Linked DNA regions of Hydrogenophilus thermoluteolus. The protein of the gene in region 2 interacts with the protein of the main gene of each other region in a pairwise test. Links are inferred from orthologs where the notes say so. Each region holds a gene or a part of one and is shown on either strand. Other genes may lie near its edges. The genes, in order: dnaE and dnaQ.

Region 1 (5,299 bases), 420 kb from region 2 along the record:
ATACCCGGGAGTCCTTTCCAGAACGGGTGCGTGAATGGACCGGCGGGCGCGGTGTCGACGTCGTCTATGATTCCGTGGGTGCCGCAACCTTCGAAGGCTCGCTCGATTCGTTGCGTCCGCTGGGGTTGATGGTCTCGTACGGCAACGCTTCCGGTAAGGTGCCCCCTTTCGATATCGGGTTGCTCGCCGCGAAAGGGTCACTCTTTCTCACCCGTCCGACGCTCTTTACTTATACGGCCGAGCGGGCCAACCTCCTCAAAATGGCGGAAGAGCTGTTCGCTGCGTGGCAAGCGGGGTGGTTCACGGTCGAGATCGGGCAGCGGTTTGCGTTGTCCGACGCAGCCGACGCGCATCGGGCATTGGCGTCACGGCAGACGGTAGCGAGCACGATCCTGGTGCCATGAGCACGCAGGCGCATCCTTTCGTTCATCTTCGGTTGCATACCGAATTTTCGATTCGCGAAGGGATCGTCAAAATCCCGGACGCGGTGAAACGGGCTGCCGCCGAAGGGATGCCCGCACTGGCGATCACCGACGTGATGAACGTCTTTGGGCTGGTCAAGTTTTACAAGGCGTGCCGCAGCGCTGGGGTGAAGCCGATTATCGGGGTTGACGCCCGTGTTGCCCACCCGGATGCGCCGAATGACCCCGAACGTGCCCTTGAACTGCTCTTGATCGTTCGCAACCGCGACGGCTATCGGCAGCTGTGCGAATTGGTTTCACGCGCCTGGCTCGAGAATCAGCATCGTGGCCAGGCGCTCTTGCGCCCGGAGTGGCTCACTCGTGAAACGTGTGCCGGACTCATGGCGCTTTCGGGTGGCGCCCGTGGCGTGCTGGCGCCAGCATTGTTGGCAGGAGAGACACGGGGGGCGAAAGCAGCGCTGGCCCACTGGGCCGGGTGTTTTCCCGACGGCGCGTTCTTTGTCGAGGTGCAGCGTGCGGGTCTCCCCAACGAAGCGGAATACTTGGCGGCAGCGGTCCCTTTTGCGGCAGAGTTGGGTGTACCGGTGGTCGCAACACATCCCATCCAGTTCCTTCGCCCAGAAGATTTCACCGCCCACGAGGTGCGGTTCTGCATCGCCGAAGGGTATGTCCTCAACGATCCCAACCGTCCGCGCCCGTTCACAGAAGCGCAGTATTTCCTCTCCGCCGAGGAGATGGCAGATCGTTTTGCCGATCTCCCGGAAGCGCTCGAGAATACGCTCCTCATTGCGCAAAAGGCGAATTTGACGATCACGTTGGGCAAGAGCTTTTTGCCGGCGTTCCCGACCCCGGAAGGGATGTCGCTCGACGAATTCTTCATCAGCGAAGCAAAGCGTGGGCTCGCGGCTCGACTCGAAGAGCGCTTTCCGGATCCGGAAGAGCGGGAGCGGGAGCGCCCCCGTTACGAGCAACGGCTGGCGTTCGAGTGCGACACCATCATCCAGATGGGGTTTCCCGGGTACTTCTTGATCGTTGCCGACTTCATCAACTGGGCGAAACAAAACGATGTGCCGGTGGGACCGGGCCGCGGTTCGGGTGCGGGCTCGCTCGTTGCTTATGCGCTGCGGATCACCGATCTCGACCCACTCTCCTATGCGCTCCTTTTCGAACGGTTTTTGAACCCGGAACGGGTCTCGATGCCCGACTTCGACGTCGATTTTTGCCAGGAGAAGCGTTATCGAGTGATCGACTACGTGCGCCGAAGGTATGGCGCTCAAGCCGTGAGCCAGATCGCGACGTTCGGCTCGATGGCGTCCAAAGCGGTGGTACGCGACGTCGGCCGCGTGTTGGGTCTTCCCTATGGGTTGTGTGACCGGATTTCGAAGCTCATTCCCACCGAAGGGGTGAAGCCGGTTTCGCTGGCGAAAGCGCTCGAACTGGAGCCCCAGCTTCAAGAGCTGATGGAAGACCCCCAAGACGGGGAAGCGATTCGCCAACTGTTCGAATTGGCGCAACCGCTGGAAGGATTGACGCGCAACGTCGGGATGCACGCGGGTGGGGTACTGATCGCACCGGGGAAAATCACCGATTTTTGCCCATTGTTCGTGCAAGAGGGCGATGACCCCAGCCCGGTGTCGCAGTTCGACAAAGACGACGTCGAAGCGGTTGGGTTGGTGAAGTTCGATTTTCTGGGGCTCAGAAACCTCACGATCATCCGCGAGGCGCTCGATCAGATCGAACGCTTGACCGGGGCACGCCCCGACTTGGCGCGCATGGGATTCGACGATCCTCAAACCTACCAGCTCCTGCGTGACGCGAATACCACCGCGGTCTTCCAGTTGGAATCCGAAGGGATGAAGAAGCTCCTCAAGAAGCTTCAGCCCGACCGTTTCGAGGACATCATCGCGGTGCTCGCGCTCTATCGCCCCGGTCCGTTGGGCTCCGGGATGGTCGATGACTTCATTCTCCGCAAGCAAGGCAAGCAGGCGATCGACTACTTCCACCCGGACCTAAAGGCGTGTCTCGAACCCACCTACGGTGTGATCGTCTATCAAGAGCAGGTGATGCAGATCGCGCAGATCATCGGCGGCTACACCTTGGGGGCGGCCGACCTCTTACGGCGCGCGATGGGGAAGAAAAAACCGGAAGAGATGGCGAAACACCGCGAAATCTTCCGTCAAGGAGCGATCGAGCGCGGCTACGACGAAGCGCTGGCGATGCGCCTCTTCGATTTGATGGAGAAATTTGCCGAATACGGGTTCAACAAATCGCACACCGCGGCGTACGCGGTGGTGACCTACCAGACCGCGTGGCTCAAGCGCCACCATCCTGCGCCCTTCTTTGCCGCGACGCTCTCGTCCGACATGGACGACACCGATGCGGTGAAAACCTTTTTCGACGATGCCTGTGCCAACGGCTTGACGGTATTGCCGCCCGACGTGAATGTTTCGGAGTACCGTTTTCAGGCGATCGACGCGGCAACCATCCGCTATGGCTTGGGTGCGATCAAGGGGGTAGGGGAGCCGGCGGCGAACGCGATCGTCACGGAACGGCAGCAACATGGCCCATTTCACGATCTGTTCGATCTGGTGAGCCGGGTCGACCGGCGGGTGGTCAACCGCCGAGTACTCGAGCAGTTGGTGCGCGCGGGGGCGCTCGATACGCTTCCCGGCCACACCCATTTGCGTGCCCCCGACGGATTGTGTGACCGGGCACGGCTATTCGCGAGTGTGGGACTCGCGCTCGAAGTGGCGGAACAGCGGGCAGCGTCGGCGCAGCAGTGCGGGCTCTTCGACGACGAACCCGAGGCGAACGGATCGTACACCCCCGAATTTCCCGCAGTGCGCCCGTGGACCGAACGGGAGCGGTTGAAAGAGGAGAAATTGGCGATCGGTTTCTTTCTTTCCGGCCACCCCTTCACCGCGTTTGCGGCGGAGTTGCGGCAAACCGTCCCCACCAAGTTGGCGGATTTGGCTCCAAGCCGCGACGCCGTTTGGGTGTGTGGCGTCGTGGTCGAGCTCAGAACCAAAATGGGGGCGCGGGGTCGGATGGCGTTCGTGACCCTCGACGATGGCAGCGAACCGTGCGAGGTGCTTTTTTATCGGGAAGTCTATGACGCGGTGCGGCAGATCGTGGTCGTGGACGAACCGCTCGTCGTGCGGGTCAAGGTTGCGCCGGACGACTATAGCGGTGGGGTTCGGGTCGTTGCCGAAGAGGCGCTCTCGCTTCCCCAATGGCGGGCGCGACAACTCAAGGCGATCGAAATCACCATTCCCGAATCGGTGGTCGATTCTCCAGTTTCGGCGCAACGGTTGAGCGAGACGATCGAAGCTTTTCGCGTGCCGAGTGCGTCGCCCGAAGGGGCCAAAATCGAAATGCGCGTGACGTTTTCCGAGGGCGCAGTGGTGGCCCTGCGCGCCGCACGTGACGCGATTCGGGTCAAACCCGAGGATGCGCTCCTCACGGAATTGCGCGGGTTCCCAGAAGTGAACGTCGCGTTGCGTTACTGAGCTGGCGCAGTAGTGACCTGAGGGGCCCGTTCGTTTTGGAGCGCATAGAGGGCTTCGCTCAACGTCGGATATTCGGCATGCGCCCCCAGTTCGGCCAGAAAACCGCTGCGGGCGAGCGCCCGTTTCGGTTGTGCTTGAAGACCGATCAACCGCAGCGAACCACCGTGCCGTTTGATCTGGCGGTGGAGGCGTTCGAAGAGCTCGATACCGGCATCGTCGATCGAGATCATCTGATGGAGGTCGAGCAAAACCCATTGCGGCCAGGTTTTGCGCCGCAAGAGGGCGTCGAATTTCGGCACCACCCCAAAAAAGAGCGGTCCTGAGAAGCGGTAGGCTTCGACCGAGCCGTCTGCCGCGGAATCGCGCAACGCTTGTGCGGCGGGGTGGTGGGTCAAATCGATGGGGTGGATCGCGCTCAGTCGGGTCATGCGGTGGATGAAACTGAAGCTGGTCAGCAGCAACCCCACTTCCACTGCAATCGTCACCTCAAAGAGCACGGTGAGAAGAAAGGTGATGAGGAGCGTGGAGCGGTAGTTGGGCGGGTAGCGGCGCAGCAACCGCCAATGCATGCGCCGCCAGCTACCCATGTTGTACGCGGTGACCATCACGATCGTCGCCAGTGTTGGCAACGGGACATGGGTCGCGGCAGGGGCAAAAAGGACGATCAGGAGCAGCACCGTGAGCGCGTGCACAAGTCCAGAGATGGGCGTTTGCGCCCCGCAGCGAATGTTGGTTGCGGTGGGTCCCATCGCGCCGGTAGCGGGAAGGCCGCCCACCATCGGAGTGAGCAGGTTGGCAACACCTTGGGCGAAAAGCTCTTGGTTGGGGTTGTGGAGGTCGTCGATCTTTTCATCGGCGAAACGGGTCGTCACCAGGCTTTCGGTGGCGCCGAGCACCGCGATGGCGAGCGCTGCCGGTAAGAGTTGCGTAAATTGAGTCCAATCGACCACGGGGAGCGTGAACGCAGGCAGCGAGCTCGTGATTGCGCCGAAACGGCTACCGATCGTTGCGACCGGGAGTTCGCCCCCCCAGACGATCGCCGTTCCCGCAACCAGCGTGACCAGGGGTGCTGGCAACCGTCTGAGTTTGGGAATGCGCCGTTCGAGCCGTGTCCAGCCAAGAAGGAGTGCTAGGGAACCGAAACCCAGCGCCGCGCTTGCCGGCTGCAGGGTGGGGAGGGCGTCGTAAAGCGCCCGAAGCTTGCCAACGAGTCCGCTCGGGGGAACGGCAAGCGCCAATCCCAGAAAATCCTTGACTTGGGTCAGGATGATGATCACCGCGATGCCGTTGATGAAACCGGTGATCACCGAGTTGGGGATGAGGCGGACCAGGTTGCCCAAACGAAATAGACCGAGCAACAGGAGGATC
Region 2 (12,552 bases):
ACGCCGAACGCTTCATTACTCCGGAACTGAAAGCGTTCGAAGAGCGCGCACTCGCCGCGGAAGAACAGGCATTGGCGCGTGAACGGACACTCTACGCGTCGCTGATCGACTGGCTCAAACCGTTCGTGCCCGCGCTGCAAAAAGCCGCTGCGGCTCTTGCAGAGCTCGACGCGCTGCTTTCGCTTGCCCACGCTGCGGAAACCTTCGATTGGCATCCGCCGACCTTTGTGGACACCCCCACGCTTTCGTTCGAATCGCTTCGCCATCCGGTGGTCGAACGGCAAGTCGACCGCTTCATCCCCAACGACCTCGAGTTGGACAGTGAAACGCGCCGCCTGCTTCTGATCACCGGCCCCAATATGGGGGGAAAATCGACCTATATGCGTGCCGTTGCGCTCGCAACGCTCCTTGCGCACATCGGCAGTTTCGTCCCTGCGAAAGCGGCGACGATCGGTCCCATCGACGCGATCTACACCCGCATCGGCGCCTCAGACGATCTCGCATCGGGGCGTTCCACCTTCATGGTCGAAATGAGTGAAGCGGCGTACATCTTGCGCCATGCCGGACCCAACAGCCTCGTTTTGATGGACGAAGTGGGGCGTGGCACGTCGACGTTCGACGGCATGGCGCTCGCGCACGCGATCGCTTGGCACCTGCATGAAAAGAACCGTTCCCTCACGCTCTTTTCCACCCACTACTTCGAACTGACGGAATTGTCCGAAGCCCTCTCGGCGTGCGCCAACGTCCACGTGGCTGCTGCTGAATATGGTGAGCGAATCGTCTTTTTGCACGAAGTGCGCGAAGGCCCTGCCAGCCAGAGCTACGGACTACACGTCGCGGCACTGGCCGGAGTTCCCCGTGAGGCGCTTACCACAGCGCGCCGCGTGCTTGCAGCAATGGAGCGGCAACGCCACCACGGGCCGCCGGGGCAGCTTTCGCTTTTTGACACGAGCGACGCGACCGCACACGAAACCAGCCACGCACCCACTAGGCAACCAACCCTGGAATGGCCGGAGTGGCTCCTACCGTTGGCCGAGAAAGACCCGAAAACGCTCCCGCTTGCCGAAGTCGTGGACCTGCTCGAGCGTCTCCACGAGCTCCTATCCCTTACCCAACAGCCCCATTTCTGACGTTAGGAAGCGGGGACGACGGGTGTCGATTGGGCACGCCACACGGTTTGACCGTTACTCGCCTTGTCGATCTCATCGAGGATCGCTTCATGCGCCGCCAACTCGTCGGGTGCGACGGTCACTCTGGCAATGGCCAGAGTTGCAGGGCGCTGCCACTGCGGTACGGCACACGCCCCTCCTAGCGCGCCACCGATCGCATCGATCAAAAGCGACTCTTGGCCCCGTGTCATCGCCAGATAGACTTCGGCCAAGAGCTCTGCGTCCAAGAGCGCGCCGTGTAGCGTCCGGTGCTGATTGTCGATTCCGTAGCGTTCGCACAACGCGTCGAGTGACGCACGCTTCGTCGGGTCGTTCGTCTTCGCCAGCTTGAGGGTATCGACGATCTCGGCGGCAACCGTCTCGACCGTGATCTCCAACCCCACACGCCGCAGTTCGGCGTTGAGGAAACCCAAATCGAACGATGCGTTGTGAATCACCACCACCGCATCGCGCAAAAAGTCGAGTAAAGCGGGCGCAACTTCCGCAAACTTCGGTTTGTCCGCGAGGAACTCGGCGGTAATCCCATGGACCGCAATCGCACCGGCGTCGATCTCCCGCTCCGGATTGAGGTATTCGTGGAAATGGCGCCCCGTGAGCTGGCGACCAACGATCTCGACCGCGCCGATCTCGATCACCCGGTCACCGCGCTTCCAATCGAGCCCGGTCGTTTCCGTGTCCAACGTCACGATGCGCTGCATTTCCTCACCCTCTATCGTCCGTTTTGCCTTTTTGCATTGCCGCGATCGCTTGACGCGCCAACCAATCCGCCAACTCGTTTCCCTCGTTGCCGTCGTGTCCCTTGACCCAGCACCAGGTGATCGGCAGTTGTGCTGCCAACTGGTCGAGCCGCTCCCAAAGATCGCGATTGGCTACAGTATGGCCCGAAGCCGTACGCCACTGCCGCGCTTTCCAGCGCGGTAACCATTCGGTGACCCCTTTCTGCACGTACTGGCTATCGGTATAGAGCGTCACCGGAACGGGGCGTTTGAGCGCTTCGAGCGCGGCGATCACCGCCTGCAACTCCATTCGGTTGTTGGTGGTATGCGCCTCGCTCCCTGAGAGTTGCCGCTCGACCCCGCGCCAACGCAACACAGCACCCCACCCACCCGGCCCCGGGTTACCGGAGCAGGCACCATCGGTATAGATGATCACGGAATCATCCATCACGTGCTCCCGTCTGGTTGAAGGTCGAAACGGGGCGCCGAGCCGCCAGGCGTGTCGCGCGTAGCTGCAGCTTTTGCCGCCAATTGGGTTCGATCAGACGCACACCGGCCACCCGCTTGATCGCTTCGACGAGATAGACCGAACCCAGCGCAGGAAACCAGCGATCCCCGGCCCATTCCCAGCGCTGCGCCCAACGCGCGTGCCGCGCCCGTGGGAGATAGACACCGAAGCGCCCCAACCGCGTTTCGAAACCCAACACCCGCAGGTGGTCGCGCAAGCGGTGCACCGAAACCGTCGGCAACGGCGGCAACCACCCACTCAAGCGCCACGGGGACCAGGGATTGAACGCTACCCAATAGAGCCGCCCTTCGGGAACCAACACGCGATCGATCTCACGCAAAACCGCGAAAGGATCGTGCGCCACCGACCAGACGAACGGTGCCAGGACACAATCGAGCGAATCGCTGGCAAACGGCAGTTGTTCGTACTCGGCGCATACCGCCGCCCCCGCTGGTGCGACACACCACCCCCAACGCACGCGGCACAACGCCAGCGCGTCGAACGGCAACGGCCCCAGCTGAATCGCGTAAAATCCCACTGCATCGGTCAAAAACGTAGGCAACTGAGCCTGGAGCCATTCACAGACCCGTACGCCAGGCGGCGACGCAAACCACTGCGCCAATTGCGCTTGAGGAGATTCATCCATGGCACACGATCTGCAACTGGTCCCCATTCCGGCATTTACCGACAACTATGTCTGGATTGTACATGACGGTCGAAGCGCACTCGCGGTCGACCCGGGCGACGCGCAACCGGTACGCCGCTGGTTGGCGGAACGAAACGTGACGCTGAAAGCGATATTGATCACCCACCACCACGCCGACCACACTGGCGGCGCAGTCGAATTGGCCAAGGAGACGGGAGCGACGATTTTCGGCCCGGCAAACGAACCTTTACCACGCTGCGACATGCCGCTACACGGTGACGAAGTCATCGATTCGCCGGGCGATTTGCCGATCGCATTCACCGTGATCGCGGTGCCTGGGCACACCCGCGGGCACATCGCCTATTATGGCAACGGATGGCTCTTTTGCGGCGACACCCTCTTTTCCGCGGGGTGCGGTCGCCTCTTCGAAGGCACGGCCGAGCAACTTTTCGCGTCGCTCGAACGCCTCAAAGCCCTGCCGGATGACACCGCAGTCTGTAGCGCCCACGAATATACCTTGAAAAACTTGGCTTTTGCCGAATGCGTCGAACCCGACAACGATGCGATTCGCGACTATCGCGCGTGGTGCGAATCGCGGCGCGCAGCAAACAAACCGACGCTCCCTTCGACGATCGGACGGGAAAAAGCGGTCAATCCGTTCTTCCGAGTCGAGCGCAAAACGATTGGCGAGCGGTTGTCCGAACACTTCGGCACGATAGCGACGACGCCGCTCGAACGCTTTCGGCTCCTACGCGCCTGGCGCGACCGCTTCTGAGTCTGGTTCAGTGAGCATTGCGGCGGGTAACACCACGGCGCGGTTGCGTCCTGCCGCTTTGGCACGATAGAGCGCACGATCCGCAAGGTCAAGCAAGACCGCAGGTGAATCGACTCTAGCGGTTTTCCCGGGCAACGCGCTCGCGCCGCCGACCGATACCGTGATCGACCGCCCAATCGGGGAATCGGGGTGCGGAATACGAAGCGCGGCCACCGCAGCCCGCATCCGCTCGGCTACGATTTTGCCCCCTTCGTCGTCGACCTCGGGTAACACCGCAGCGAACTCCTCCCCGCCATACCGTGCCAAAAGGTCCCCAGGACGCTGCAACGCACCCGAGAGCGCCTGTGCGACCCGTTTCAACGCATCGTCGCCGCCCAAATGACCCCGTGAATCGTTGTACCGTTTGAAGTAATCGATATCGAAAAGCAGCAATGTCAGCGGTTTTTCGAGCCGCGCGCAGCGTCGCCACTCCTCGGAAAGCCGCGCGTCGAACGCGCGCCGGTTCGCCACCCCGGTGAGCCCATCGACATGAACCATTTCTTGCAAACGGCGATTCGCCTCGTCGAGCCGCTGCGTCAAAAGCAGCAGGCTTTTTTGCGCTTGCGCCAAGCGCTGCATCGCACGTAATTTCGCGGTGAGCACAACCGGAGAGATCGGTTTCGTCAGGTAGTCGTCGCCGCCTGCAGAGAGCCCCGCTTCGATCGCAGCGTCGTCGTTTTTCGCCGACAGATAGATCACCGGGGTCCACTCCCCGTCGCGCTCCTGCGCGCGAATCCGGCGCGCCACCTCGATCCCGTCGATTCCCGGCAACAGGATATCGAGGAGCACGATATCGGGGCGCTCGCGGACGAACGCATCCACCCCGTCTTCCCCGTTTTTGGCAACAATCGCGTCAAAACCGAGCGCCTCGAGATGACGGACCAGCACCGCTGCGGTCGTTGCCGTATCCTCCACCACCAGAACCTTCATCTCCTCCCCCTCTGGCGGGCGTCCTTAGCCTTCGTGCGGATGGCCGTGCGCGCGCTCTTCTGCAGTGGCGGGGCGCACCGCCGCAATCTCGACTTCGAAGACCAGCGCCTGCCCGGCAAGGGGATGGTTACCGTCGATCACCACCTTGCCTTCGGCGATATCGGTAATCCGATAGATCACATCTTCTTCACCCGCTTCGGTGACCCGCTCGAATGCCATCCCCACTTCGATGTTTTCTGGGAAAAGCGAAGCATCTTCCACCAAGACCAGGTTTTCGTCATAATCACCGAACGCCTCTTCGGGTTGCAATTTCACCGTGAATTTCTCGCCAACGGCTTTGTCGTGGATCAACTCCTCCAGCCGGGGAAAGATGCCGCCATAACCACCGTGCAAATAGACCAACGGCTCCTTTCCGTCGTCGATCACATTCCCGTCGGTATCGAGCACCCGATATTTGAGGGTGACCACCGTATCTTTCGTTACCCGCATCGCTTTTCTCCCAAACCATTCGAACGATTGTATCAGCTCTGCTACAATTACCAACATGAGCCGAGCGTTTCTCACTCCGCGGCAAGAGGCGATCCTACGCTTTCTCACCCGCTTTCACAGCGAACACGGGCGACCGCCTACACGGCAGGAACTGTGTGCGGCATTCGGCTTTCGCTCGCCCAATGCGGCGCAGTGCCATTTGCACGCACTGGCTGAAAAAGGGTTGATCGCTATCGACCGTGGTTGCGCCCGCGGGATTCGTCTTCTGGTTGCCGCAGACGCGGTGCTGAACTCCGAACGCGGGGGTACTGCTTCACCCGCAGCGTGCGAAGCAGCGAACACCCACGGTGAAACCGGGTTGCCCGTGATCGGTAAGGTAGCTGCCGGCGCCCCGATCCTTGCGACACCCCATATCGAAGCGTACCACCCCATCGCACCTACCGCGTTTCGTCCCCGCGCCGACTACCTGTTGCGCGTGGTCGGTGACAGTATGATCCATGCGGGGATCCTCCCCGGCGACCTCGTCGCCGTCCGGCAAACCCCGGAAGCGCCGTCAGGGGCGATCGTCGTCGCACGTATCGACGACGAGGTTACCGTCAAACGTCTGGTTCGCCGCGCTCCCGAAACGATCGAACTGCACCCGGAAAATCCCGATTACGCCCCGATCCGCATCGACCCGACACACCATCAATTCGCGCTCGAAGGGGTCGTGGTCGGCGTCATTCGGCCGTCACTTTCCTGATTCCGGCGGTCGCTAGCGTCGCTTCCTGTTGCTCGTGCGGACAACCAAGCGGTGCGACGTGCCGCAACTGAAGGGCTAAGCCGCTGCCGCATCGACAACCGAACCGCTTTGACCGCAGGTTCGCCGAGTGTCACGCGGCATTCGCGCAACACACCTTCGCGGAAAAAATGGAGTAGAACCGTCTCCCCTGGGCGGTAGCGTCGCAGCAGTGGCTCCCAATGACTTGGCGTGACTCGAACGCGCTCCAACGCGATCACCTCATCGCGCGGCGCCAACCCAGCCCGTTCGCCAGCACCCCCCGCAAGGACCTGCGCGACCAGCAGACGCCCCGCGTTGCGCTCGCGCTCGTCCCAGCGCACCCCCAGGTCCGGCAGCGTATCGCGTTCGATCTCGACGTCAAGCCCCATGCGATGGATAAGCTCCGTGAGGGGCTCGGACTGTGCGGTTGCAACCTGCTGCGCAAGCCAGCGCGCTAACCGCGGCCCGCCATGGTGCGCTACCGCAGCAAAGATCTCACGTTGGGAAACGCCCTGCTCGTTCCGACCGTATCGGTGCCACAACTCAAGCAGCACCGCGTCGAGCGAACTCCCGCGAAGGCGCAATTGCCAATCGAGCGCACAAGCTACGATCGCACCCAACGTATAGTAATTCGCAAAAAGGCTTGCGCTGTGCGCATGGGGGCGATAGAGCTTGATCCAAGCGTCGAACGACGCCTCAGCAAGCGGTTGTACCTGGTTACCCGGATTGTTTAGCACACGCGTCAGATCGTCCGACAACAGACGCAGGTAAGCCGTTTCGTCGATGACGCCGGCACGGCGCAAAAAGAGGTTGTCGTAATAGGCGGTCCATCCCTCGAAAAGCCAGAGCAAGTGCGTCGGCTGTTCGCGAAAATAGTCGTACCTGAGGTACGTCCGCGGACGCAACCGCTTCACCACCCATGCATGGAAATACTCATGGCTGAACAACCCAAGGAGCTTGAGGTAATCCGAATGCGGTTCCGTCATGCCCGGCCAGGGCAAATCAGTGCGCACGGCCAGCAAAACCGAACTGGCGCGGTGTTCCAGTCCACCATACCCGTCGTCGGTAAGATGGAGGTGAAAAAGATAGCGCGAAAAAGGGACGGTACCGAAAAAATCGGCCTGCGTTTGACAAATTCGCTTCAGATCGGCAAGGAGTCGAGCTGCGTCGAAGCGCAACGACGCGCCGGTGCAGACCACCTCGTGCGCAACACCCGCTACCGTGAAGCCGATTCGGTCCATATGCCCAATGGTCACCGGCGTATCGACCAATTCGTGGTAATTCCGCGCCGTGTACGTACCGAAACCCCGCGCATCGACCGCCTCCGGTTGCAAAGTCGTCGCCACCGACCAATCAGGGTGCGAAGCCACCGCTTCGACTGTGAGACGGCACGGCTCCTCCAGACACGACTCAGGGACGACGAAAAGACTGGTACCGTTGAGCAACGCACGGTCACCGCTCAAAAACGCCTCACGCACCGAAAGATCGTACGCCCATACGGTATAGCGGACGGTAACGAGATCGCCCGCAGCCAAACGGGTGATCGACCAGCGGTTTTTGGCTACCTTTTCAGCGAATCCATGGCGTACGCTACCTGTTTTCGACGTCACCGTCACAGAAAGGGCGCTCAGATGACGGGCAAACTCACGGACCAGGTAGGAGCCAGGAATCCAGACCGGCAACGACAGCGAAACCGTGCCACTGCGCGTTACGGTAAATCTGAGCGACACATGGATCAGATGATCGTCTGGGTTGGGAAAGGAAACGTGATAGTGGATCTTCGTCATTCGTCCGCTGCCAGCCAAATCAAACGGTTACGCCCTTCCGCTTTTGCCTGATAGAGCGCCCGATCGGCCCGGGCCAATACGTCGTCGAACGCACGATCCGACGGACCCACCTCTGTGACACCAATGCTACAGGTGTACTGAATGTGATGACCAGAAAACGTCACGCGACGCAGACGAACCTCGCGCAACAGCCGCTCGAACGCGCTTGTCGGGCGATCGTGCAGAACGACCAAGGGCATCACGACACCGAACTCCTCTCCTCCCAAACGTCCCACCTCATCCATCGTGCGAAAATTGGCCCGTAACAGATCGGCGAAATCGCGCAACACCGCATCGCCAGCGCTGTGGCCGAAGGTGTCGTTGATCCGTTTGAAATGGTCGAGATCGATCAGCGCCACCGCCGCACGCTCGTGAAAAGCGCTGCGCACGATTCGCGCAAACAGCGCCTCTGCCCGCTCCATGAACGCACGGCGGTTCGGAAGTCCTGTGAGCACGTCGGTCAAAGCCAACTGACGCAACTGCTGCTCGAGCGCAATGCGCTCCGTAATGTCATGCAGCACATAGACGGAAAAACGCTCGTGCGACAACGACGACGTAAACGGGGTCACGATGCGCTCCACCCATCTCGTCGTACCGTCTTGCGTGTGAACCGCAACCAGCGCCCCACGTTTCTCCCCTGTAGTTGCGGCACCAGTTTCGAGGAAGCGATGAATAAATTGCCCAAACAAATCTGCAGCTTGGCGTGCAAACAACTGCTCGGCAGCCGGATTCACCCAAATGATCCGATCTTCGGCATCACAAATCACCGTAGCCACTGGAGAACGAATCACCGCCTCGGAAAGAAGCTCCTTCCACGCGGCTTGCTCCATCTCATCGGTGACATTGCGACAAACGCCGATCCCGATGCGCGCGCGACCCGTTTGTTCGTCACGCTGCGTGATGCGTCCGCGGTCCTCCAACCAACACCACCCGCCGCGTTCGGTGCGAATTCGATAACGTTCGCAGTAATAGTCACTCGTCCCTTTGACGAGCGCGATCAAGCTCTTGCGCACTCGAGGCCAATCGATAGGATGGACGCGCGCCCGCCACGCCGCAAAAGTCAGGGTAATGCCCTCCCCCTTTTGCGCAGGTAAACCCACCCATTGCGCCCAGCGCTCGTCGAGCATAGCGCGTTCGGTAGGAAAGTCGAGCTGCCAAAGCGCCAGATCCGCTGCAGCCAGTGCCCAAAAAGCGCGTTCGAAAGTCGGCTCCATCATAGAACACTAACTGCGAGGGGAAACCGACAATACCCCCATTGCCTCCCCTTCCTGATACAACGCCCGGGCGAACGCCTTCCAAATGGGGCCAGCGTGCAGCTCAACCCCCTCTTGGGCACTATGCGCCATGAGGTGCAACATCAACTGACTCAGCCCAACCAACTCGGCCAAAACCCGTTCCTGCAGTTTGGTGGAATAGAGACAACGGTGCAACGTTTCGCGATCCTGACAATGAAAAATCTCCCGTGCCAAGCGGTGAAGTGCCGCGCCATCCTCCCAGTTGACCCCTAACGCGATCAATTTGGCGGCAATCGCATGTTCCAACAGCGCCACATCGTTCTGCCACTCAGAAAGCACCATCATCGCCCCTTAGGTGAACCTCTGCTCAACGCATTTTACCCGGAATCCCATCCTCATCAGAATTTTTGCGATAATGGTCGCTATCCAAGTGATGGAGAACCGTGATGACGCCCCGCATCGAAGAACCGCTTGCCGACGCGGCAAGCTGGGCAGATTGGTTCCGCGGTCAAATCCCGACGTTGCCCCTTTTGCGCCAGTCGAAACGCAAGATCGACGAGGAAGCGACTCACGCCACCGAAATCAACTTACACCAATTGGCCGAGGTCGTCATCGGTGATCCCATCCTCACCTTGCGCACGTTGGTCCAGCTCCAACAAAGCAAAAAAGGGGAAACGCGAGAACTCACATCGATCACCAGCGCGCTGATGATGCTCGGGATCCAACCCTTTTTGCACCAAATTCACGCGCTTCCTACAGTAGAATCCGCCCTTGCCGATCAACCGGTCGCGCTCAAATGGCTACTCTCCCGCGTCGCTCGAGCGCGAAAAGCCGCGCATTATGCGCACGATTGGGCCGTACTCCGCCGCGACATCAATGCCGAAGAGGTAACCGTTGCAGCGCTTCTTTATGAAATCAACGAGATTCTCCTCTGGCTCTTTGCCCCCAAATTGATGTTCTTGATGCTGTCGCTACGCAAGCGCTTCCCCGACCACCCGATCGAGGTGCTGCAACGCAAAGTGTTCAACACCACCGATCTCGAACTTCGCGACGCGGCCATCGCTCGCTTCAACCTGCCCACCATACTGAAAGAACTGATGAACCCCCAAAACGCGGAAAACCCGCGCACGCGGACCGTACTGTTGGCAACACGACTTGCGCGGCACCTCGGCCGAAAAGGCTGGCAACACCCCAAACTGGAAGCCGATATCGAAGCGATCGAACAACTGGTGCATCTCAATCGCGAATTGCTCTTACGCCGCTTGGACGCACCCTACGAAGTTTGGCCCCGCTTTGGCGTACCCGTACCGCCCACATCCGAATCGAAAGACCATCCGACGAAAGGAAACGAAACGCAATGATCGACCCAGACACCCTCAAAGCCGAAATCGCGCGCAACGTGGCTGCCGCACTCACCGAAGACATCGGATCGGGCGACCTGACCGCAAAACTGATCGATCCGGACAAAGAGGCGCGCGGGCGGTTGATCAGTCGTGAACCCGCGATCCTCTGCGGCCAAGCGTGGTTCGAAACCGCCTTTCGGCTGCTCGAACCCGAAGCGATGATCCTATGGTTCGTTCGCGAAGGGGAAAGTGTCGAACCCAACCAGCCTGTGTGCGAAATCGAATCGCGGGCCCGCACACTGCTGACCGCCGAACGGACCGCACTCAACTTTTTACAGCTCCTCTCTGGCGTCGCCACGCAAGTCCACCGCTATTGCCGCGCTGTGGAAGGCACCGCGGCAAAAATCGTCGATACGCGCAAAACCATACCAGGGTTACGGCTTGCACAAAAATATGCCGTGCAGGTAGGTGGCGGCACCAACCACCGCATTGGCCTCTATGATGGCATCCTCATCAAAGAAAACCACATCATCGCAGCAGGCGGTATTCGTCAAGCGTTGGAAGCGGCTCAGAGAATCGCCCCGTCGAACGTCTTCATTCAGATCGAAGTAGAAACGCTCGCGCAACTTCATGAGGCGCTTGCCTGCGGCGCGAAAATGATTTTGCTCGACAACATGTCGCTCGAAGAGATGGCAGAAGCGGTCCGTATCACGCAAGACCGCGCGGAGCTCGAAGCGTCGGGCGGCGTCGATCTCGAACGCGTCCGTCAGATTGCCGCAACCGGTGTCCATCGCATCTCGATCGGCCGTCTGACCAAAGACATCCGCGCGATCGATTTCTCATTGCGTCACGTCGAAATTTAGTCGCGTCCCCTCAGTGCATGCGCTTCGATATAGCGCCGCACCGCCTGCGCGTCGGCAGGCAACTCGGTCACTCGCTGCGGCGCCGCTTCGATCCCTTCGAACGGCGCTGGCCGTGGCGGCGCAAAACCCACCGCCTCTTGAATCGTATCAGCAAACTTCGCCGGTTGTGCGGTTTCGAGAACGACGACGGGATAGCGGGAATCGGCCACCTGCTGCGCGACGCGAACCCCATCTGCTGTGTGCGGATCGATCAATACACGGTAGCGCTTCCAGATCGAGCGGATCGTTGCCACACGCCCTTCGTGGCTGTTGGCACCAGAGACAAATCCGAAGCGGCCGCTCGTCGCCCAATACGGGGTCGTTTTAAGATCGAACGCCCCTTTTTCCGCCAATTGACGCCACAATGTTGTGAGTGCTTGGGAATCGCGCCCGACCAGATCGAAAACGAACCGTTCGAAATTAGACGCTTTCGAAATGTCCATCGACGGGCTCGAAGTGACAAAAGTCTCGTCCGATCGGCGGGGGCGATAAACGCCAGTGCGGAAAAATTCGTCCAGAACGTTGTTTTCGTTTGTCGCCAAAATGAGTTGTGCAATCGGCAACCCCATCATCCGGGCGATATGACCGGCCAGAATATTGCCAAAATTGCCGCTGGGAACGGCAAAACTCATGGGATCGCCGACGCGACCGACAGCCTGGAAGTAACCGGCAAAATAATAGACCACCTGTGCCGCAATACGTGCCCAGTTGATCGAATTGACCGCGCCCAAACGGTATTGGGACTTGAATGCCTGATCCGCACCCAGCGCCTTGACCACATCCTGCGCATCGTCGAACGCGCCGCGAATCGCAATGTTGTGGATGTTTTCATCCTGGAGGCTATACATCTGTGCCCGTTGAAACGGGCTCATCCGCCCCGCCGGCGAAAGCATGAAGACGCGGATGCGTGCACGCCCTCGCATTGCATGTTCCGCGGCGGAACCAGTATCACCGGAGGTTGCACCCAAAATATTGAGATAGGTGTCGCGTTGGGTCAGAACATATTCGAACAGCGCGCCCAACAGCTGCATCGCCATATCCTTGAACGCAAGGGTCGGGCCATTCGAAAGCTCGAGAATCCCGAAGCGCCCGGGCTCCAACCAAGTCAGCGGCGCAACACGGGCAGCACGCACCGATTCCCGCGCATAGGGATAGCGCGCTGCGTGATAGGTTTCCAAAACGAGTTTCGCCAAATCATCGGAAGGAATTTCGGG

The links.
Region 1: the proteins of dnaQ (region 2) and dnaE interact in binary tests that used the Escherichia coli proteins (3 or more experiments, as listed by UniProt). The link is inferred for Hydrogenophilus thermoluteolus from one-to-one orthologs.

What each region holds. Positions count from the first base shown.
Region 1 is NZ_AP018558.1:1,528,574-1,533,872, reverse strand. Bases 1-4,131 are described here. They hold dnaE (DNA polymerase III subunit alpha), read left to right. Parts: upstream 1-400; coding sequence 401-3,931; downstream 3,932-4,131. Other genes in these bases: HPTL_RS07440 (SulP family inorganic anion transporter), read right to left, coding at 3,925-4,131; HPTL_RS07450 (quinone oxidoreductase family protein), read left to right, coding at 1-404. Outside these bases: more of HPTL_RS07440, read right to left, coding at 4,132-5,299. UniProt on the Escherichia coli protein: DNA polymerase III is a complex, multichain enzyme responsible for most of the replicative synthesis in bacteria. This DNA polymerase also exhibits 3' to 5' exonuclease activity. The alpha chain is the DNA polymerase catalytic subunit.
Region 2 is NZ_AP018558.1:1,097,428-1,109,979, reverse strand. The notes cover bases 1-2,848. They hold dnaQ (DNA polymerase III subunit epsilon), read right to left. Parts: upstream 1,868-2,848; coding sequence 1,133-1,867; downstream 1-1,132. Other genes in these bases: HPTL_RS05400 (class I SAM-dependent methyltransferase), read right to left, coding at 2,326-2,848; rnhA (ribonuclease HI), read right to left, coding at 1,872-2,333; mutS (DNA mismatch repair protein MutS), read left to right, coding at 1-1,130. Outside these bases: more of HPTL_RS05400, read right to left, coding at 2,849-3,039; gloB (hydroxyacylglutathione hydrolase), read left to right, coding at 3,038-3,814; HPTL_RS05390 (diguanylate cyclase domain-containing protein), read right to left, coding at 3,788-4,783; HPTL_RS05385 (FKBP-type peptidyl-prolyl cis-trans isomerase), read right to left, coding at 4,808-5,272; transcriptional repressor LexA, read left to right, coding at 5,328-6,014; HPTL_RS05375 (M61 family metallopeptidase), read right to left, coding at 5,960-7,819; HPTL_RS05370 (sensor domain-containing diguanylate cyclase), read right to left, coding at 7,816-9,075; HPTL_RS05365 (hypothetical protein), read right to left, coding at 9,082-9,438; HPTL_RS05360 (HDOD domain-containing protein), read left to right, coding at 9,540-10,454; nadC (carboxylating nicotinate-nucleotide diphosphorylase), read left to right, coding at 10,451-11,299; thrC (threonine synthase), read right to left, coding at 11,296-12,552. UniProt on the Escherichia coli protein: DNA polymerase III is a complex, multichain enzyme responsible for most of the replicative synthesis in bacteria. The epsilon subunit contain the editing function and is a proofreading 3'-5' exonuclease.